3 regions of the Sporosarcina sp. Y352 genome follow, and region 3 is predicted to be linked to each of the others. Evidence: riboswitches for the same ligand, from Rfam matches in the RefSeq annotation. Region 3 holds a riboswitch; each other region holds the start of a gene.
What was found. A riboswitch is a leader RNA that binds a small molecule or an ion and turns the genes downstream of it on or off. The one in region 3 is predicted to bind S-adenosylmethionine.
Positions count from the first base shown of each region.

Region 1: linked by a shared signal. The riboswitch ahead of cysC (adenylyl-sulfate kinase) and the one ahead of AC1TO6_RS12695 (bifunctional homocysteine S-methyltransferase/methylenetetrahydrofolate reductase) in region 3 are both predicted to bind S-adenosylmethionine.
Region 2: linked by a shared signal. The riboswitch ahead of AC1TO6_RS18750 (methionine biosynthesis PLP-dependent protein) and the one ahead of AC1TO6_RS12695 (bifunctional homocysteine S-methyltransferase/methylenetetrahydrofolate reductase) in region 3 are both predicted to bind S-adenosylmethionine.

Region 1 covers NZ_JBXCJE010000003.1:53,116-55,440, reverse strand. Annotated here, with positions in the region: gene AC1TO6_RS05785 (TraB/GumN family protein) at 1-899, shown strand, start outside; SAM riboswitch class I at 1,039-1,139, shown strand; gene cysC (adenylyl-sulfate kinase) at 1,320-1,919, shown strand; gene AC1TO6_RS05775 (phosphoadenylyl-sulfate reductase) at 2,153-2,325, shown strand, end outside.
Region 2 covers NZ_JBXCJE010000016.1:27,975-30,299, forward strand. Annotated here, with positions in the region: gene AC1TO6_RS18745 (ABC transporter permease) at 1-679, shown strand, start outside; SAM riboswitch class I at 756-862, shown strand; gene AC1TO6_RS18750 (methionine biosynthesis PLP-dependent protein) at 940-2,061, shown strand; gene metC (cystathionine beta-lyase) at 2,058-2,325, shown strand, end outside.
Region 3 covers NZ_JBXCJE010000006.1:198,202-200,526, reverse strand. Annotated here, with positions in the region: gene phaC (class III poly(R)-hydroxyalkanoic acid synthase subunit PhaC) at 1-529, shown strand, start outside; SAM riboswitch class I at 708-815, shown strand; gene AC1TO6_RS12695 (bifunctional homocysteine S-methyltransferase/methylenetetrahydrofolate reductase) at 888-2,325, shown strand, end outside.

The DNA.
Region 1 (2,325 bases), on a different contig from region 3:
GTTTAGCAAAACAATTTAATATAAAGCCTGGGCAGGAAATGATTCAGGGGATTGAATCGGCAAAAGAAGTTGGTGCAGAACTTGTGCTCGCCGATCGTAATATTCAAATAACGTTCTCCAGAATTTGGGGCAACATCGGTTTCATGGGGAAAAGCCAACTTCTCACGTCGGTCGTCTATAGTATATTCAGCAAAGAAAGCATTTCTGAAGAAGACCTAGAAAAAATGAAATCAAAAGACACTTTAAATGCTGTATTAAACGATTTCACAGAAACTTTTCCGAAACTAAAGGAGCCTTTAATTGATGAACGTGATCAGTATTTAGCACAGAAAATTAAAGATGCACCGGGGAAAAAAGTAGTGGCTGTTTTAGGAGCAGCACATATTCCAGGGATTACCAAGGAAATTCATAATGAGCATGATTTACAAGCATTATCGCAAACGCCCGTCAAATCAAAACTACCTAAAATTATTGGGTGGGCAATTCCAGTGCTCCTTCTTTCTATAATTGCATATACTTTTATTTCAAATCCTTCAGCGGGTTTTGACCAAGCGCTAAGTTGGATATTGTGGACGGGTAGTCTTTCGGCAATTGGTGCGGCTGCGGCACTGGGACATCCACTAGCCATTTTGGCTGCCTTTGTTTCGGCTCCTATAACAACCCTACATCCATTGATTGCAGCGGGGTGGGTATCCGGAATTGTTCAGGCATTTTTCCGTAGACCAAGCGTTGGCGATTTCGAAAGATTATCTGAAGATGTATTTTCGATTAAAGGTTTTTGGGCAAATAGGGTAACACGAGTCTTATTGGTTGTCGTCCTCACAAACCTAGGAGGTACATTAGGTACCTTTATAGGTGGAGCTGATGTCATACGTGTATTCTTTGAGAACTTTAAATGAAAAATAGATAGTTTTTTTGTTATCTACACAAGAAGGATATTTAAAACCAATTAAACCAATAGACTTTAATTTATTATCTGATAAGTCATTGACAATGTCTTTTTCATAATGTAATATTGGTCTCAACTTAATAGTTCATATCTTATCCAGAGAGGTTGAGGGACTGGCCCAATGAAACCTCGGCAACAGACTGTTTAGTACTGTGCCAATTCCATTAAACGAAAGTTTAGAAGATAAGAAGAGAATTTTTTGTTCGATTAATTAACCTCTTCTTGCACTATTAAGAAGTGGTTTTTTATTTTCCACACAATAGAATACATGCTAATTAGACAACTAAAGGCATCTTTTAATCGATTATTTGTATCGGCTTAAAAGTTGTCTTTTTTTGTAAATTAAATAGAGAAAATGGGGGAGAAAATAATGACAGAATCTACAAATATCGTTTGGCACGAATCAGAGGTAACAAAAGAGAATCGCCAAGAAGCTAAGGGGCATAAAAGTGCAATTCTATGGTTTACAGGACTTTCAGGGTCAGGAAAGTCGACGATTTCAGTAGCGTTAGAAACAGCGTTACATAAAAAAGGTATTCATACCTATCGGTTGGATGGGGATAATGTTCGGCATGGTTTAAATAAGAATTTAGGGTTTAGTCCAGATGACCGCACGGAAAATATTCGTAGAATCGGTGAAGTCTCAAAACTAATGATTGATGCAGGATTGTTCACGTTAACAGCGTTCATTTCTCCATACAAGGAAGATCGGGATACAGTGCGTGACCTCGTCGAACCAAATGAATTTATCGAAGTTTACGTGAAGGCTAGTTTAGAAACATGTGAAGAACGCGATACAAAAGGACTCTACAAGAAAGCCAGATTGGGAGAGTTGAAAAATTTCACAGGAATCGATGCTCCTTATGACGTACCTGTTGACCCAGAAATCACTATTGATACAAATAAGCTAAGCGTTGAAGAATCAGTTAAAGTCATCGTAAATTATTTAAACGAAAATAAATATATCTGAAAAAACCAATAGATATGTAACTTCTTGATATTGTAGGAATAGAATACCTTTAAACCGACTTGACAGATAGGATTAATAAAGATATTGTTAATTTCAATCATAAGTAGAGCGGGAATTCTAATTGGATGTAAAATTCCGAACATATGAACAATAGATGGCTTTAACCATTGAATGGTTAACTTCGTCTTAAAAAGAGAAGTTACATCATTAATTTTATGGGGGGAGAAGTTTCTATGGTGAAACTGACGTATGACACATGGTTTAAGCCTACTGAAACGTTTAACATTGACGACGAGTCAAAGGGTGCTTTAAATGTTTTGAGATGGGCTTATGACGAATATGATGCTGATCTTGTCTATGCATGTAGCTTTGGTGTAGAAGGAATTGTAATGCTTGATTTGATTTC
Region 2 (2,325 bases), on a different contig from region 3:
ATTAGAAAAGGACACGATCATTGCAACAATCCGGTCGATTATACAGCTTCTCGCAGTCGGATACATTCTTAAATTTGTCTTCGACTCAGAAAATATTTTGTATATCGTGTTAATGGTTACTTTGATGATTGTAGCTGCGACACAAAATGCCAGAAAAAAAGGGACAGCCATCAAGGGAATTACATGGAAAATTGCAGTCACCTTGATTTTCGTTGAAGTGCTGACCCAAAGTATTTTACTAGGCTTCCAGATTGTACCCGCAACTGCGCAATATATCATTTCAATCAGCGGCATGATTATCGGTAATTCGATGGTATTGTCAATCCTTTTCCTTAACCGATTTACGGCAGAGGTTGAAACGCATCGCGACGAAACGGAACTTATCCTGTCACTTGGGGGAACGCCAAAACAAGCCATTCATAGACAACTGATCAATTCAATCAAAGCCAGTATGATTCCGACAATCGAGAGTCAGAAAACGATGGGATTGGTTCAACTGCCTGGTATGATGAGTGGTCAAATCATTGCGGGAGCCGACCCAATTCAAGCTGTTCAGTTTCAATTGCTGATCATTTTCCTCTTATTAACGACCGCATCAGTAACCAGTGTCTTACTCGGATTTCTATCTTATCCTAGTTTGTTCAATCAACGAATGCAGCTGCTTCGGGAAAAACATTAGGAATCTGGTTCTTGTTTTATTATTCAAGCCATGGTAGAGTTATCTAAATTGTATATTCAAACAACTTCATATTTTATTCTTATCACGAGAGACAGAGGGATTGGCCCTAAGACGTCTCAGCAACCAACCTGTATAGGTACGGTGCTAATTCCAATAGGTATCTATTTACCTAGAAGATAAGGAGATTGACTTCGACATTTCGAGGACCCTCTCCTTATAGAGGGTCCTCTTTTTGATTTTAAAAGAAGAGAGTGAATCCAATGACAAGACGAAGTTTGGAAACAATACTAGTACAACTAGGTAATAACAGTGATCCGAAAACTGGTTCAGTGAACCCACCAATCTATTTATCGACTGCCTATAAACACGAAGGCTTAGGCCAGTCAACTGGCTATGACTACACGCGGACGAAAAATCCGACCCGTTCCATTTTGGAAGAAGGCATTGCAGATTTAGAGAGCGGTGACGCTGGTTTTGCATGTAGTTCAGGGATGGCTGCGATTCAGCTTGTTTTATCACTTTTCCGTCCCGGGGATGAATTGATTGTTCCAGAAGATATTTACGGGGGTACCTATCGTCTACTAAAGCAGTATTCCGATGTCTATTCAATCGGAACAACATATACGGATTTTACTGATGTCCATGAAACTGAGAAATTGATAACTGCGAAGACAAAAGCTCTATTTATCGAAACACCAACAAATCCACTTATGCAGGAGTTTGATATACGTCAATACGCGAAACTCGCGCGAAAGCATAATTTATTACTGATTGTCGACAACACATTTTTAACGCCTTATTTCCAAAGACCGATTGAGCTAGGCGCAGACATTGTTATACACAGTGCAACGAAATACATCGGAGGACATAACGATGTCCTTTCCGGCCTTGTAGTCTCAAAAGGAGCGGAGCTCTGTGAAGTATTGGCAACCAGTCATAATGCTATCGGCGCAGTTCTGTCACCTTCTGATTCATGGTTAATCATTAGAGGACTAAAAACACTGCACTTACGAATGAAGCAACATGATGCAAATGCAAAGATAATCGTAAATTACTTGAAGAGCGAACCACATGTTGCGGACGTTCTCTATCCCGGGAAAGGCGGTATGCTATCTTTCCGCTTACAAAATAGTGAATGGGTTGGACCTTTCTTAGCAAATTTAAAACTAATTACATTTGCCGAAAGTCTCGGAGGCGTAGAGAGTTTTATTACTTACCCAGCAACACAGACACATGCGGACATACCACGTGAAGAACGGATACGACGGGGCGTTGACGATAGTCTTTTACGTTTCTCAGTTGGAGTGGAAGAGGTAGAAGATTTGGTTGCCGATTTAAAGCAAGTGTTTTCAACATTAAAAAGCGAGGTGCTTCAACAATGAGTCTCAATAATGAACGATTACAAACGACACTTATACACGCATCGACTCGTGGTGATTCCGAACAGAAAACGGGTGCAGTGAATGTACCTATTTACTTATCTTCAACATTTCATCAAGAAAGCTTTGACGAATTTGGTCCCTATGATTACAGCCGTTCTGGTAATCCAACGAGAGATGCATTAGAAAAGACAATAGCCTCATTGGAAGGCGGTAAACGCGGATTAGCATTTGCTTCTGGGATGGCTGCCATCTCCTCCGCTTTCA
Region 3 (2,325 bases):
TACGAGCTGGTTAGACAAACGTCATTTTAACTTGAATAAACTAGTTGACACACTTGGTTTGATTCCTCATGATATGATTGATTTTGGCAACAAGCTGTTAAATCCGATAGCCAATTTTTATGGTCCTTATATCAGTCTGGCGGATCGCGCGGATAATGAGGAATTCGTTAACAATTGGAAGTTGATGCAGAAATGGCTGAATGACGGAATTCCGTTTCCAGGTGAAGCCTATAGGCAATGGATTGGTGAGTTTTATCAAGAGAATAAATTAATTAATGATGAACTCTATATTAGAGGACAGAAAGTGGAGTTAAGCAAGATTACGGCAAATGTATTAAATATTGCCGGAAAGCATGATGTCATCGCTTCTCCTAACCAAGTAGAACCACTAAACGCTAAAATCTCAAGTAGAGATAAGACTTTCCATCTGACGGATACTGGTCATGTCTCAGTGGTTGCTGGTAGAAGAGCCATTAACAATACGTTTCCGTTGATTGAAGAATGGTTAACAAAACACTCTATACAATAATATAATACGAGTAAAAGCTGCTAACATGATTATATTATTGTGTTAGCAGCTTTTATTTTTTCGAAATCTGAAAAATAAAAATAATAAGGAAAAGAATATTCGCATTTTACGAAAAAGTCCTTGACTGATACGAGTTATAACGATAGGATAATCATAGTTAGTAAAACTGAATATTAAATTCTTATCGAGAGAAGTCGAGGGACTGGCCCAATGACGCTTCAGCAACCAGCCATAATATGGTCAGGTGCTAATTCCAGCAGGAGAGAAATGTCCTGAGAGATGAAGAAGAACGAATTTTAAATCGTTAAGTCTTCTTTTCATGGAAGGCTTTTTTTGTATTAAAGGGGGATTGGGTGGAATGGGCTTACTGGAAGAACTGCAGACAAAGATATTAATTGCGGATGGGGCTATGGGGACGCTGCTCTATTCATATGGGATTGAGTACTGTAACGAAGAACTGAATCTACAGAAACCGGAGATTGTGGAGAAAATTCACTTAGATTATATTACGGCTGGGTCAGATATTATTCAGACCAACACATATGGAGCCAATCTTCTTAAGCTGGAGCGTTATGGTTTAGAAAATCAAGTAAAAGAAATTAATGAAGCAGCAATTCAAATTGCAAAAAGAGCTGCTGCACCAGGCGGACAGTTTGTACTTGGTACGATAGGCGGTATCCGTGGGATTCGTAAAAGTGATGCGACGGTTGAAGAAATAATAAAAATGATTGATCAGCAAGCCAATCACTTATTGGCAGGGGATCCGGACGGTTTACTCCTAGAAACCTATTATGATTTTGAAGAACTTGTTGCTACTGTAAAGCATTTACGCAAACTAACAAATACGCCAATTATTGCCCAAGTATCAATGCATGATCCAGGCATTTTGCAAAATGGAATGCAACTTAACGAAGCGTTTCATCAGCTTGAAGCACTGGGTGCGGACATAGTAGGAGTCAATTGCCGATTGGGGCCACATCATACGATTCAAGCTTTCGAACAAGTAACACTTCCTGAAAAAGCATTTCTTTCCGCTTCTCCAAACGCAAGTTTAATGGATGTTGAGGATGGACGGATTGTCTACGAATCAGAAGCTGATTATTTCGGGAGAGCTGCATTGCGACTCCGGGAAGAGGGCGTGCGCTTAATTGGTGGATGCTGTGGAACGACGACAAAGCACATTGAGGCTGCGAAAAAATACATTGGAAATCTAGCGCCCATCTCGGAAAAAATAGTGACTCCAAGAAAGCCGATTGTAATTCGAGAGGCAGAACCGCAAAAAACAAAGCCACTTCATGTCAAGGTAATGACAGAACGAACAATTATTGTGGAGTTGGATACGCCACGTCATTTAGATATAACTGGATTCATTGAAGGTGCTAAGGCGTTAAACGAAGCAGGCATAGACTCTCTCACTATGGCTGATAATTCATTAGCCTCTCCGCGCATTAGCAATTTGGCGATGGGTTCGATGTTAAAACTTGAGCATAAGATTAATCCTCTTGTACATATCACATGTCGGGACCGCAATCTAATCGGTCTCCAATCACACTTAATGGGGTTAGATGCACTTGGGTTGCATGAAGTCCTAGCAATAACCGGTGATCCTACGAAAGTGGGCGATTTCCCAGGGGCTTCAAGTGTATACGATGTGTCTAGTATGGAATTCATTCAACTGATTAAACAGTTGAATGAGGGCATTTCATTCTCTGGTAAACCTCTCCGCAAGAAAGCGAATTTCTCTGTAGCTGCAGCATTTAATCCGAATGTACGTGTACTGGATCGTGCAGTAAAAC